Regions from separate parts of the Oerskovia enterophila genome, predicted to be linked through region 2. Evidence: riboswitches for the same ligand, from Rfam matches in the RefSeq annotation. Region 2 holds a riboswitch; the other holds the start of a gene.
What was found. A riboswitch is a leader RNA that binds a small molecule or an ion and turns the genes downstream of it on or off. The one in region 2 is predicted to bind cyclic di-AMP.
Positions count from the first base shown of each region.

Region 1: it holds a riboswitch for cyclic di-AMP, as region 2 does, so the genes downstream of both, ACIPWA_RS06900 (C40 family peptidase) here and ACIPWA_RS16860 (C40 family peptidase) in region 2, are expected to answer to the same signal.

Region 1 is NZ_JBIVFZ010000002.1:512,404-519,270, forward strand. Features, by position in the region: gene ACIPWA_RS06885 (ATP-binding cassette domain-containing protein) at 1-188, shown strand, start outside; gene ACIPWA_RS06890 (ABC transporter permease) at 188-1,030, shown strand; gene ACIPWA_RS06895 (universal stress protein) at 1,114-2,061, opposite strand; gene ACIPWA_RS06900 (C40 family peptidase) at 2,328-2,966, opposite strand; cyclic di-AMP (ydaO/yuaA leader) riboswitch at 3,116-3,305, opposite strand; gene ACIPWA_RS06905 (iron-dependent transcriptional repressor DtxR) at 3,526-4,242, opposite strand; gene serC (phosphoserine transaminase) at 4,375-5,508, shown strand; gene ACIPWA_RS06915 (MFS transporter) at 5,620-6,867, opposite strand, start outside.
Region 2 is NZ_JBIVFZ010000005.1:158,091-164,957, reverse strand. Features, by position in the region: gene ACIPWA_RS16885 (DUF4097 family beta strand repeat-containing protein) at 1-186, shown strand, start outside; gene ACIPWA_RS16880 (hemerythrin domain-containing protein) at 277-798, opposite strand; gene ACIPWA_RS16875 (nucleoside/nucleotide kinase family protein) at 989-1,621, opposite strand; gene ACIPWA_RS16870 (AraC family transcriptional regulator) at 1,626-2,426, opposite strand; gene ACIPWA_RS16865 (sulfite exporter TauE/SafE family protein) at 2,519-3,322, shown strand; gene ACIPWA_RS16860 (C40 family peptidase) at 3,850-4,647, opposite strand; cyclic di-AMP (ydaO/yuaA leader) riboswitch at 4,648-4,812, opposite strand; gene ACIPWA_RS16855 (DUF4287 domain-containing protein) at 5,015-5,305, opposite strand; gene ACIPWA_RS16850 (response regulator transcription factor) at 5,379-5,663, opposite strand; gene ACIPWA_RS16845 (DUF305 domain-containing protein) at 5,755-6,369, opposite strand; gene ACIPWA_RS16840 (DoxX family protein) at 6,559-6,867, opposite strand, start outside.

The sequences.
Region 1 (6,867 bases), on a different contig from region 2:
CCGACGACGGCGCGGACCTGGCAGCACAGCTCCTGCCCGCTCTCGCGGACGCGGGCATCGGGGTACCGGAGTTCACGCTCGGGCAGCCGAGCCTCGACGAGGTGTTCCTGGCGCTCACGGGCCAGCCGGTCGACGAGGAAGACCAGAACCGAAGTGGCACCACGAGCCACACCGAGGAGGTGGCCTGATGGCCGCGACCCAGACCGAGGTGATCACCACCCCGGAGGCACAGACGCTGCGCGAGGCCATCGCGATCGACCAGCACCCGACCCGGCCGTCGCCGCTCGCGAACACCCTGACGTTCGCGTGGCGGGCGCTGCTCAAGATCAAGCACGTCCCCGAGCAGCTGTTCGACGTCACGCTCACGCCGATCATCTTCACGCTCATGTTCACGTACCTGTTCGGCGGGGCGATCGCCGGGGACACGACGACCTACCTGCAGTACCTGCTGCCCGGCATCCTGGTGCAGACGGTCCTGATCATCACGGTCTACACGGGCTTCACCCTGAACACCGACATCACCAAGGGCGTGTTCGACCGGTTCCGCTCGCTCCCGATCTGGCGGCCCGCCCCGATCGTGGGCGCGCTCATGGGAGACACGGTCCGGTACACGATCGCGTCGGTCATCACGGTTGGCTTGGGGCTCGCGATCGGCTTCCGGCCCGCTGGCGGGGTGGTCGGCGTCCTGCTGGCCGTCGCCCTGCTGCTGGTCTTCGCGTTCGCGATCAGCTGGATCTTCACGATCCTGGGCCTCGTGATGCGTACGCCCAACGCGGTCATGGGCGTCTCGATGCTGGTGCTCATGCCGTTGACGTTCGCGTCGAACATCTTCGTCGACCCGGACACCATGCCCTCGGCGCTGCGCACCTGGGCCGAGATCAACCCCGTGAGCCACCTCGCGACCGCGGTCCGCGCCCTCATGGCCGGTACCGCCACGTTCGACCAGATCGGGTGGGTCTTGCTGGCCTCGGTGCTCCTCACGGCCGTCTTCGCGCCGATCACCATGCACCTGTACCGCACGCGCAACTGAACGCGTTCCGGCCGTCGGCGTGCCGGAGCCGGTGTGACCTCGAGGTCACGCCCGCTCCGGCACGTCCACGCGGTGCGGTGTCGTCAGCCCTCCGCCGAGGCGCCCTTCGCCACCGGGGGCTTCTCGTCCTCGCAGCGCTTGGTCACGACCATGACGGGGCAGGCCGAGTGGTGCAGGACCGCCTGGCTCGTCGAGCCCAGGAGCAGCCCCGTGAAGCCACCACGCCCACGCGACCCGACCACCACGAGGTCCGAGGCCGTCGAGAACTCCGTGAGGAGCTCGGCCCCCGTCCCGTCGAGCACGATCCGCTTGATGGGGACGTCGGGGTTCTCGGCCTCGTGCCGGTCCACGATGACGTTGAGCCCCTCGGTGATGTCGTCGAGGACCTGCTGGTGGTCGATCGAGGCCGGCAGCCACGCGAGCAGCCCCGCCCCCGCACCGACGGGCACGCCGGCGACGGCGACGAGCTCGGCGCTCCACGCCCTGGCCTGCTTGATGGCGTGCCGCAGGGCGATGTCGGCCGACGGCGAGCCGTCCACGCCGACCACGATCCGCTTGAGCGGCTGGATCGCCGGCAGCTCGCCGCCTTCCCCGCCCGACTTCAGGGGCACGACGACCGTGGGGCACCGCGAGTGCGCGGGCAGCGCCGACGAGACGGTGCCGAGCAGACGTTCGGTGAACCCACCCCGCCCGCGGGTCCCCACCACGACCAGGCTGTAGTCCTTGGAGAGCTCGACCAGGACACCGGCGGCGTCGCCGGTCGCGATCGCGGCGGTCGTCCTGACGCCCGCGGCCTCGGCCCGCTGGGTGGCCTCGGCCAGGACCGCCTTGGCGCCCTCCTGGATCGCGGTGTCGTCCAGGGCCGCGTAGCCGCCGTCGAGCGAGGCCGCGGTGAAGGACGGGAGCGAGTACGAACACACGACGTGCAGGGGCCAGCCGACCTGGCGCGCGTACGCAGCCGCCCAGTCCAGGGCGTGCAGGCTGGGCTCCGAACCGTCGACCCCGACGAGCACGATCTCTGCACGAGTCATGGTTTCATCTCCTCCCGATGGTGAAGCACCATCCTGAGACAAACCTATCGAAAGAACAGGCAAAGTCCACCGAGGCGCAGGGCCCCGGAGGGGCGGGTCGCTCCGTCGTCGGCGTACCCCATGACGCTGCGGCCCGTCCGGCACCGACCCGGCACTGGCTCCCCGCGAACGACAGCACCCCGTCACCCTGCACGAGGCAGGGTGACGGGGTGCTGGTCGAGCTGCGGAAGATCGCTCCCGCGAGGCTCAGAGTCCCGCGAGGGCGCTCAGGCGACGCGGATGAACGTGGGGTTCGACTGCCAGATCTGACGGAACTGGATCGTCTTGCCGGGACGCGGGGCGTCGATCTGCATGTTGTCGCCGGCGTAGATCGAGATGTGGCCGGGGGTCCAGATCAGGTCGCCGGGCTGAGCGTCGGCACGCGACACCTTGGTGCCGACGTTGCCCTGCGCGCTCGACTGGCGCGGGAGGGTGATGCCGACCTGCGCGAAGACGTAGCTCGTGAAGCCGGAGCAGTCGAAGCCGTCCGGGGTGGTGCCGCCGTAGACGTACGGGACGCCCACATAGCGGCTGGCGATCGAGATGATCGCGCTGCCGTTGGCCGAGGCCGGGACGGAGACCGAAGCAGCCTTCTCGGTCGTCGACGTGGTGGCCGTGGTGTTGGCCGTACGTGCGGCCGAGCGCGAGGAGGCCTGCGTGGCGCGCTCGACGACGGGCTCCGGCTCAGGCTCAGGAGCGGGGGTCACGGCGACGGCCGCGCTCTCGATCGTGAAGCCGGCCTCAGCGGCGACCGTGACGGACGGAGCGGACTCGAGCGCGGCACGGGCCTGCGTCGTGAGTGCGTTCAGGTCGACGGTGTTGAGCTTGGCCGTGTCGTGGTCGACGGGCGCAGCGTTGGCGGGCATCGCGCCGAGCATCGAGACGATCAGTCCCGACGAGGCAGCGACGACAGCGGTGCGGCGGCCGACGGAGGAAGCCGTCGCCGCCGAAGCAAGGGTGGAAAGCGGGCGTCGCGCTGCACGGTGGCGTGCGCCGGTCGTGACTGCGTTCACTGGATACCTCTCCTGGACGCCTGCGAGGTCAGCTGTCGGGTTCGGGTGGGAGAATCACCCGGCCGTCAGGACCGAGGTCCGTCTGGCTTCACCCCAAGGGCACCGTTTCCGGTACCCGAATTTGGGTCCCCCGTCCCTGTCATCGGGTCGTGGTGCTCCTCGCGCGGTGACAGGGTTCGGCGTTCCGCGCAAGGGCCTCGACGGACGATTCATCCGTGAAGCAGAACCGAACGTACACGACCTCCGGGTGAATGTCACGTTCCCGTCACGACGCCCTGGAAAGGCCTGGTATAGCAGGACGAACCGGCACGAGATCGTTGCCCCGGGCACCCCGAGAAGGCATCGAGAACACCACCGCCCCGCATCCCACGAGGGGGTGCGGGGCGGCGGCGGAACCCGTGGTGCGCTGCGCTCAGGGCGCGGTGACGAAGATGTGGCGAGCGACGTCGTCGGGCAGGTCGAGGACGGTCTCCGCGCCCTCCGCGGACACCGTGAACGACCCCGCCTCCGGCGTGACCGTGACCTCCTGGCGGGGCAGGATGCCCGCGGCCGCGATGCGGGCCAACAGGTCCGTGTCCGTCTGGAGGGGCTCGGCGATGCGCTGCACGACGACGCGCAGCCCGCCCGGCTCGCGCCCCGCGCGGTCCGCGGCGGCCACGTACGCCGGCAGGGACACCACGCCGTCGAGGTACTCGATCTCCTGGATGTCCTCACCCAGCTCCGAGAGCCCGGGGATGGGGTTGCCGTAGGGGTCGTAGTGCGGGTGGTCGAGCAGGCCGATGAGGCGCTTCTCGACGAGCTCGCTCATGACGTGCTCCCACCGGCAGGCCTCGACGTGCACGAACTCCCAGTCGAGCTTGATGACGTCCGTCAGCAGGCGCTCCGCGAGGCGGTGCTTGCGCATGACGCGCTGGGCCTTGGCGTGGCCGTCCGGGGTGAGCTCGAGGTGACGGTCCCCCGTCACGACGACGAGACCGTCCCGCTCCATGCGGGCCACCGTCTGGGAGACGGTGGGTCCCGAGTGTCCGAGTCGCTCCGCGATGCGCGCACGCAGGGGGACGATGCCCTCCTCGTCGAGCTCGTAGATGGTCTTCAGATACATCTCGGTGGTGTCGATCAGGTCGGTCACGTCGCGCTCCTGTCGCTTGGGGGCTTGGGGGCACCTGCCGCACCGGCGGGCCGCTGACCTTAGTTTAGGTCCGAGCCACCGACATTGTGGACGCCCGACGGTGTTCGCGCCAGGCCGGACTATCGTTGCCCTGTGCCTGAGCCCACCCAGATCACCGTCCCCCCGCACCTGCTGCCCAGCGACGGCCGCTTCGGCTGCGGGCCTTCCAAGGTCCGCGACGCGCAGGTGCGCGCGCTCGTCGAGGCCGGCACGTCCGTGCTCGGCACCTCGCACCGCCAGGCACCGGTCAAGTCCCTGGTCCGCCGGATCCGCTCCGGGCTCACGGACCTGTTCGACGCCCCCGAGGGATACGAGGTCGTGCTCGGCAACGGCGGGTCGTCGGCGTTCTGGGACGTCGCGACGCTGTGCCTGGTGCGCGAGCGCGCCCAGCACGCCGCGTTCGGCGAGTTCGGCGCCAAGTTCGCGACCGCGACCACCCGCGCACCGTTCCTCGAGCCCTCGCAGGTCGTCACCGCTCCCCCGGGGTCGGTCGCGCTCCCCGAGCTCGCGGACGGCGTCGACGTCTACGCCTGGCCCCACAACGAGACCTCGACCGGAGCCATGGCCCCCGTGCGCCGCGTGCCGGGATCGCGCGAGCAGGGCGCGCTGACGCTCGTCGACGCGACGTCGGGCGCGGGCGCCCTCCCGGTCGACCTCGCCGAGACCGACGTCTACTACTTCGCGCCCCAGAAGGTCTTCGGGTCCGACGGCGGGCTGTGGGTCGCGATCCTGTCGCCCGACGCCGTCGCGCGCCTCGAGGAGATCGAGTCCGGTGACCGCTGGGTCCCCGAGTTCCTCTCGCTCCAGGCGGCGCTGACGAACTCGCGCCTGGACCAGACCCTCAACACGCCGTCGGTCGCGACGCTCGTGACGTTCACCGAGCAGGTCGACTGGCTCAACGAGCAGGGCGGCCTCGCATGGTCGAGCGCCCGCTCGGCGACCTCGGCACGCACGCTCTACGCGTGGGCCGAGTCACGCGAGTGGGCCACGCCGTTCGTGACGCGCCCCGAGGACCGGTCCACCGTCGTCGGGACCATCGACCTGGACGAGTCGATCGACGCGACCCAGGTCATCGCGGCGCTGCGCGCCAACGGGATCCTCGACGTGTTCCCCTACCGCAAGCTGGGCCGCAACCAGCTGCGCATCGGGATGTTCCCCGCGATCGAGCCCACGGACGTCGAGCTGCTGACCCAGAGCATCGACTTCGTGGTCGACGCGCTGGCCTGAGACCGAGACACGAAGCGGCCCGCCCCGGGTTCCCGGGGCGGGCCGCTTCTGCGTGTGCGCCTGCTCGGCGCGTCACCTCGACGCGTCCGCCCGGCCACCGGCCGGGCGAGGTCAGGCCGCCTCGGCCACGTCCTGCGCGTCGTCGACGCCGAGCCGTTCGCGCGTGTCGCTGCGGCTCGCGCGCCGCGCCGCGCCGCCCGCGGGGTAGGTCACCAGGAGGTGCGGGCGCTGCGTCACGCGGTAGCTGACCGTGAACTTCCAGTTCCGCATGGCCCAGATCGCCGCGCCCACCGAGACCAGGAGCGCCGTGATGGAGCCGATCCCGATCGCCCAGCGGGGACCGTAGGCCTCGGCGATCCAGCCGACGATCGGTGCACCGACGGGCGTCGCCCCGAGGAACACGATCATGTACAGGGACATGACGCGCCCGCGCATGACGGGGTCCGTCGTCATCTGGATGGTCGTGTTGGCCGCGGTCATCATGGTCAGCGACGCGAAGCCGACGGGGATGCACGCGAGCGCGAACGTCGTGTAGCTCGGCATGAGCGCCATGACCCCGGTCGCGACCGCGAAGCCGAACGCCGACCCGATCACGAGCCGCACGCGGGGCCGCTCGCGCCGCGCAGCCATGAGGGCGCCGGTCAGCGACCCGATCGCGAGGATCGACCCGAGCATCCCGTACTCGCCCGCGCCCATGCCGAACTCGACGCGCGCCATCATGGCCGACGTGAGCTGGAAGTTGAGCCCGAACGTCGACACGACGCTCAGCACCACCATGATGACGATGATGTCGGAGCGGCCGCGCACGTAGCGGATGCCCTCGCGGATCTGCCCCTTCTCGCGCGAGGCGCTCGGAAGCCTGTGCATCTCGCGCGTGCGCATGCGGGACAGCGCGAAGATGGTCGCGCCGAAGCTGATGCCGTTGATGATGAACACCCAGCCCGTGCCCACCGCGGCGATCAGCAGGCCGGCGACGCCGGGGCCGATCAGCCGGGCCGCGTTGAACGACGCGCTGTTGAGGCCGACCGCGTTCGAGAGCTTGTCGCTCGGCACCATCTCGGCGACGAACGTCTGACGCACGGGGCCGTCGAGCGCGGACACGCACCCGAGCGCGAGCGCGAACCCGTAGACGTGCCACAGCTCGACGTGCCCCGAGAGCACCAGTGCGCCGAGCCCGAGCGCGAGCAGGCCGGAGGCGCCCTGCGTGGCCATCAGCATCTTGCGGCGCGGCAGGCGGTCCGCCAGGACGCCCGCCCACGCGGACAGCGCGAGGACGGGCGCGAACTGCAGGGCCGTGATGACGCCGACGGCGACGCCGGAGTTCGCCGTGAGCACCGTCAGGACGAGCCAGTCCTGGGC
Region 2 (6,867 bases):
CCGCAGGACGTCCGCGCGACGACCGACAACGGCACGGTGCAGCTCACGGTCCCCGAGGGCAGCTACCGCGTGAGCGCGTCCACGGACCTCGGCGGCACCGACGTCTCCGTGCCGGACGACCCCGACGGCGAGTTCCACCTCGACGCGCAGTCGTCGAACGGGCGGGTCACGGTCGCCCAGGGCTGAGGTGCTGGGCGGGCGGGGGCGGCTTGCCCGCCGTCCCGCCCGCCCCGCCGACCTCGATCGCCCCGCCGACCTCGATCGCCCCGCCGCCGCTCAGAGCGGCCCGAGCACCTCGCGCACGTCCGCGTCGAGCGCCAGGGTGTCGAGCACCGTGAGGAGCATGCGTTCCTCGTACCGGAAGTGGGACTCCATGATCGCGGCGACCCCCTCGAGGTGACGCTCGAGCTCGTCCGGGGGCGCCGCCCGGTCCACCGCGGCCGTCAGGCCGCCCAGCAGGTGCGCGATCATCGAGTGGTCCTGCCTCAGGTTCCGCAACGTCCCGACCAGCTCGGGGTGCGCGGCCGCGATCGCGGGGAACAGCTCGCGGTCCTCGCCCTCGTGGTGCCCCGTGAGCGCGGTGCAGAATCCGTGGCAGAACAGCAGCAGGTCGCGGGTCGCGGGTTCGGCGGGCTCTCCGTCGTCGAGCGCGGCACGGGTCACGCGCAGCGCCTCGCGCAGCCGGTCGTGCACGGCCCGCAGCTCGCGGCTCCAGGCGACGAGCCGGGGTGTCTCGGGGAGACCGGTCTCGACGAGCTCCGGCGTCTCGGCGAGGTGGTTCTTCTCGCCCTCAGTCACGTGAGGGCGAAGGGGGCGACGTGGTCATCGTCGGGCTCCTTCGTGTCCGGCGCCTCCATGCCTGACACGGTCTGCCACCGGCACGCGACGCTGCGCAGACCTTACCGGATGCTCGAGCGCGGGGTGCGTGACGCCGTCGGGCCGTGCGAGGTTGCTGCCCGACGGCGCGGCTCCCCCTCCGCGCGACGGCTCACGCCCGCGTGACCCATGCCGGACGGCGCGCGTCGTCGACGCGCACGACCACGTCGGCCGTCCGCTCGGGCGCGACCTCGCCCCGGTACCGCGCGTACGCGGGCAGGGTCCAGGCGTCGGCGGGCGGCGTGCGTCGCGCGACCGTCGCGTCCTGGAGCGCGAGGTGGACGGTCAGGTCGACGTCGAGCCCGCGGCCGAGCGACAGCGACCCGTCGAGCAGCACGACCAGCCCCGGCGGCGCCTCGACGTAGTCGGCCCGCGTCGAGCGCGAGGTCACGGGGTCGCGCAGGCTCGGGAGGTAGCGCCCCTCCCCCGCAGGCCCGACGGCGGACAGCACCTCCCGGTTCAGCGCACCGACGTCGATCCACTCGTCGAGCAGGGCGTCCGGGTCCTCGTGGCCGTGCTCGAGCCGCACCGACGCCGGCCGCAGGAAGTCGCGCACGCTGACGCGCGCCGTCGGGCGGCCCGCGACGCGCAGGGGCTCGACGAGCAGGTCGGCGAGCGTCTCCGGGTGCGTCGAGGGGTGGCCGTCGACGAGCACGCGCAATGCCCCGTCCGCGCGGGGCCGCTCCGCGACGAGCGCGGCGACCCGCGCGACCAGGACCTCGGGGCTGACCGGCTCGACGCGCATCGCGTCAGGATGTCACGGCGCCGGGACGGCTCGGTCGCGCTCCCGTGCCGAGGTACTCCTGCGGGCTCGCGTCGAGCACCCGGCGGAACATGGTCGAGAAGGCGGCCGGGCTCTCGTACCCCAGCGCGCCGGCGACGCGCGTCACGGACTCTCCCGCCGCGAGCCTGGGCAGGGCGGCCAGCACGCACGCGCGCTGTCGCCACCGGTCGAAGGTCAGCCCGGTCTGCGCCCCGAAGCGGCGGTTGAACGTCCTCAGGCTCACGTGCAGGGCCGCCGCCCAGGCGACGGGCGAGGCGTGCGCGTCCGGCTCGTCGAGGAACGCTCGGCACATCGCCAGCAGCGCGCGGTCGCTCGGCAGCGGGACGTGCAACGGCAGGGGCGTCATGCGCGACACCTCGAACAGGAGCAGCCGGACCAGCGCGCCGTCCCGGCCGTGCTCGTCGTACTCCACGGGGAGGTCGACCGCCTCGAGGAGGAGCTGCCGGGCGAGGGGCGAGACCGTGACGACCTCGCACGTGGTCGGCCCCCACGGCGCGGCGGCGGGCTCGAAGTAGAGGGAGCACGTGCTGACGCCGTACATCGTGACCTGGTGGACGGTCTCCGGGGGGATCCACACGGCGCGGTGCGTCGGGACGACCCAGCTGCCGTCGTCCGTCTCGACGTGCATGACCCCGGTCGCTCCGTACAGCAGCTGAGCCCGGCGGTGACGGTGCGGGACGAGCACCTCGCCCATCGCATAGTCGGTGCCGATCGGGAGAACGTCGCGGGGGGCGTCGTCGACCAGGTCGATCGGGGTGTTGCGCACACCGCGACCCTACCCAGCGCTGGCGTGATCGCGAAAGAACCTGGCACATCCGCGGATGCACGCCACGGGCTCGCTTCTTAGCGTGGACCCTGATGTTTCTCGTCCTGCTCCTGTCCGGATGCCTCACCGGCGTCACCACCGTCCTCTTCGGCTTCGGCGGCGGCTTCATGATCGTCCCGTTGCTGCTCTGGCTCCTCTCGGGGCCCGGATCCGCGCCGCTCGCCGAGGACATGGGGATGCACGTCGCGGTCGCCACCTCGTCCGCGGTCATGGTCGTCAACGCGGGCGTCGCGACGTTCGCCCAGCACCGTGCAGGGACCTTGAGGACCGACGCGCTCTGGCCCCTCACGGCGTTCATCGCCATCGGCGCTGCGCTCGGCGCCTCGGTCGCCGGCCTGGTGCCCGGCGAGGCGCTGCGATGGGCGTTCGTCGTCTACCTCGCCGTCACGCTCCTCAACGCGGTGCTGCGCCCGGGGTTCCTCGCCACGGCACGCCCCGCGCGTCCGCTGGGCCGAGCGACGACCATCGTCGTCGGGCCCGCGGTGGGCGCGGTCGCGGCGCTGCTGGGCGTGGGCGGCAGCGTCATGACGGTCCCGCTCTTCCGTCGCCACGGCTGGTCCATGACGGACTCTGCCGGTCTCGCCAACCCGCTCGGCCTACCCGTCGCCGTCGCGGCGTCGATCACCTACGTGGTGGCCGGCGGCGCCTCGGCATCGGTCCTCGGGGCCGGTCACCTCGGCTACGTCGACCTCTCGGCCTTCGTCGGCCTGGCGATCGGATCCGTCCTGGGGATCGTGCTCACGCGCCGGTTCGTCGGCCGGATGCCGGACCGCGTGCACGCCCGCGCCTACCTCGTGCTGCTCGCGGTGGTCCTCGTGGCGACCGTCGTCGTCTGACGGGCTCGGCCCGTTCCCGAGCAGAACACCGACCCAGGCGACCGACAGGCATCCGGCCACCGCGATCTCGTCCGGGGAGGCGCCGGCAGTCGCAGCGGCGCGGACCGCCTCGGCGACCGGTTCGAGGACGTGCCGGTCAGGCGCCTCGGGCAGACCGCTCGTGAGGGCGGCAAGGCGTACGAGGGCGGTCTCCGACGACGGGTCCACGCGTGGAACCTACCAAGGGCCCCGGATGAGTTGTCAGAACGTGGCCGGTGGTGAGCCCGGGCCACTTCTGACAGCTCGGCGGTAGCGGCGGGTCCGGCCGACTGACTGCGGAGCCCCCGGATCAGTTGTCAGAACGTGGCCGGGGTATGGCCCGGCCACGTTCTGACAACTCATCCGCGGCGGTGGTCGTGGAGCGCATCTCGTGGAGCGCCGCCCAGGGAGCGACGTCCCGGGGTCGCCGCCCCGCTCGCACGCTCGTGCCCGGGAACGCACGAGGCCCCGTCCACAGTGCTGTGGACGGGGCCTCGTGGGCGGGAAGATCAGCCGACGCGGACGAACGTCGGGTTGTTCTGCCAGATCTTGCTGTACTTGACGGTGCTGCCCGGGGTCGTGGCCTCGATCTGCATGCCGTTGCCGGCGTAGATCGCGACGTGACCGGGGGTCCAGATGATGTCTCCGGGGCGTGCCTCCGAGGCCGAGACGGCCGTGCCCGCGTTGCGCTGCGCACCGGACTGGTGCGGGAGCGAGACGCCGAGCTGTCCGTACACGTACTGGACCAGGCCCGAGCAGTCGAAGCCGCTGGGCGAGGAGCCGCCGTAGACGTAGGGGACACCCACGTACTGCATGGCGATGTCGACGACCGACGAACCGGAGGCCGCAGGCGCCGGGGCGGCAGCCTGGACGGTCGTGGCCGCGGCGGGGGCGGCACGCTCGACCGAGCGCGACGGCGCGGCGGCACGCTGCGGTGCCGGTGCGGGAGCCGGCTCGGGCTCGGGCTCCGGCTCCGGTGCGGGGGTCACGGCGACCGGGGCCTGCTCGATCGCGAGCGCCGCGTCGGCGGCAACCGTGACCACAGGGCTGGTCTGCAGGGCCTCGCGGGCCTGTGCGGTGACGGCGGCGAGGTCGACCGTGCCGACCGACGTCTTCGCCTGGTCGGTCGAGGGGGCCGCGTTCGCCGGGGCCGTGAAGACCGAGATCAGCAGGCCGGACGATGCCGCGACGACGGCGCTGCGGCGGGCGACCGAGCTGACGCTCGACGCGGCGGATCGTCCGAGGGACGTCAAGGGGGTGATGGGACGGTGCGCGGCACGATGGCGCGCGGACGTGCGTGAGGTCACGAGTGTTCTCCTGGACGCCTGAGAGGTCAGCTGTCGGGTTCGGGTCGGAGAAGCTCACCCGGCCGTGCGGACCGAGGTCCGTGCGGCTTCACCCCAAGGACACCGTCTCCGGTGCCCACAAGAATGGGTCCCCCACCCCTGTCATGGGTGTAGTTCGTGGCCTCGGGAGGTGACAGGGTTCGGCGTCCACCTGAGGGCTCCGGCGAGAGGGTTCTCTGCGAAGCAGAATCGACGGTACATGGCAAGAGAGCGATTGTCACAGTGAGGTAACGAACTCCGCGAGTCGGACATCGATCCCTTTCGACGACGAACCACACCTTCTGCGAGAGGGCGCGCGCCGCCGTCGGGCAGGGCGGGACGCCCCGCCTCAGGCGGGCTTGGTCGCCTTGCCGTCCAACCACAGCGTGTCCGACTCATCGCGGTGCGTACCGGTCGACCCGACGTGCTTGCTGTCGATCGTGGGCCCCTTCTTGATGACGTGGACCAGCGCCATCGCGTGGCCACGACCCAGGTCGTAGTCCTCCTTGAGCCACTCCACGATCACGCCGGCCTTGACCGACGGGTCGTCGTAGCCCTTCTCCTGCGCGATCGTCAGGAGCTCGCGCGGGGTGAGCCCCGTCTTGTCCTCGATGGTGTCCAGGTACGCCTGAAAAGACATGGGGTCCTCGGTTCTCTCGGTCCAGCAGGTGCGGTCGAGGGGTCAGACCGCACCGACCAGCAGAACTCATCGGTCAGGACGGCGCGCCCTCTGGTCGGTGTCGCACGCGCCGCGCGACCCAGCCGCGCTGCGCGGCCAGGACCCCCGCCTGGAAGCGGCTCGTCGCACCGAGCACCTGGAAGAGCGTCGCCACGTGCCGACGGCACGTGCGGACGCTGATGCCGAGGCGACCGGCGATGGCCTCGTCCGTGAGCCCCGCGCTCAGCCCCGACAGGATCGAGACCTGCACCGTCGTCAGTACCGACCGGCCCCCGTCCTGGGGCGTCCCGACGATCTCCGACAGCTCCCTGTCGACCATGCTGCCCCCTTCTCCCGACGTCCGGGAGTGTAGCCACGGCGGGCCGCTACCGGCCGGTAGCGTTCGCGCGGGGCGGGGCAGGCGCGCGGTGCTACCGCCCGAGCAGCCCGTCGATCTCGGCCATCTCGGCCGTCTGCACGTCGACCATCTGCTGCGCGAGGTCCTGCAGGTCGGTGTACCCACCGTCCGCGATCTCGCCCTGCGTCATCGCGATCGCGCCCTCGTGGTGCGAGTGCATGAGCTCGAGGAACGTCTTCTCGGCCTCTGCCACCGCTGTCGCGTCCCCCGCGCTCGCGTCCGCGAGACGTTCGAGCGACCCCATCTGGTCGCCCGTCAGCATGCCGTTCGCGACGTGCACCGAGTGCATCTGCATGAGGTCGTCCTGCCCCCACGCGTCGGCCCAGCCACGCATGATCCCGATCTCCTCGGCCTGCCCGTCGAGGATCCGCTGCGCGAGGTCGCGCGTCGCGTCGCTCACGCCGTCGACGGCCAGGATGATCTCGCTCATCTCGACGGCCTGCTCGTGGTGCGGGGTCATCATCGCGAGGAAGTGCAGGTCCGTGTCGTTCGCCTCGGCCGGCGCCGCCACCTCCGAGGCGGCCGACGAGGCCGGCGCCTCCGCCTGGGGCGCTTCCCCTCCGGTCGAGCACCCCGCGAGGGCTGCTGTCACGACGAGCGCGGTGAGGACGGCGGGCAGCTTCTTCATGAGGACTCCGGTGTGTCTCGGGATCGCCGGGGCACGCGGGCGCCGGTGCGGCGAGCGTCCGAGCAGCGTAGGTGCCGAGTCTGGGAGTCGGCTGTGCCTCGCGAGGCAGGCCCCGCGGGACCGCGGCCCGACGGCGCCGCGCGCGTGGCGCCGTCGGGCTGCGGTTGCGGACGTGGTGGGCCTAGGCCCTCAGCGGGCGTCGCACGTCAGACGGGCCCCGAGCGTGGCCGCAGCGATCACGCCGGCCGCCGCGACGAAGACGATGTCCTTGAGCACGTACTGCCCCATGAGCGTCATGCCGTCACCGAACAGCTCGCCGGCGAACAGCACCACGGGCGACATCATGCCGACCAGCGCGACCGCGAGCACGACGAGACCTGCCTGCAGCCACCGCCCCGTCAGGAGCGTCAGCCCGATGAACGTCTCGACGACCGCCGTCAGGGCCAGGGCCGCCGCGCCCTCGACGACGCCGAACGTCAGCGCGCCGACCGTCTGCGT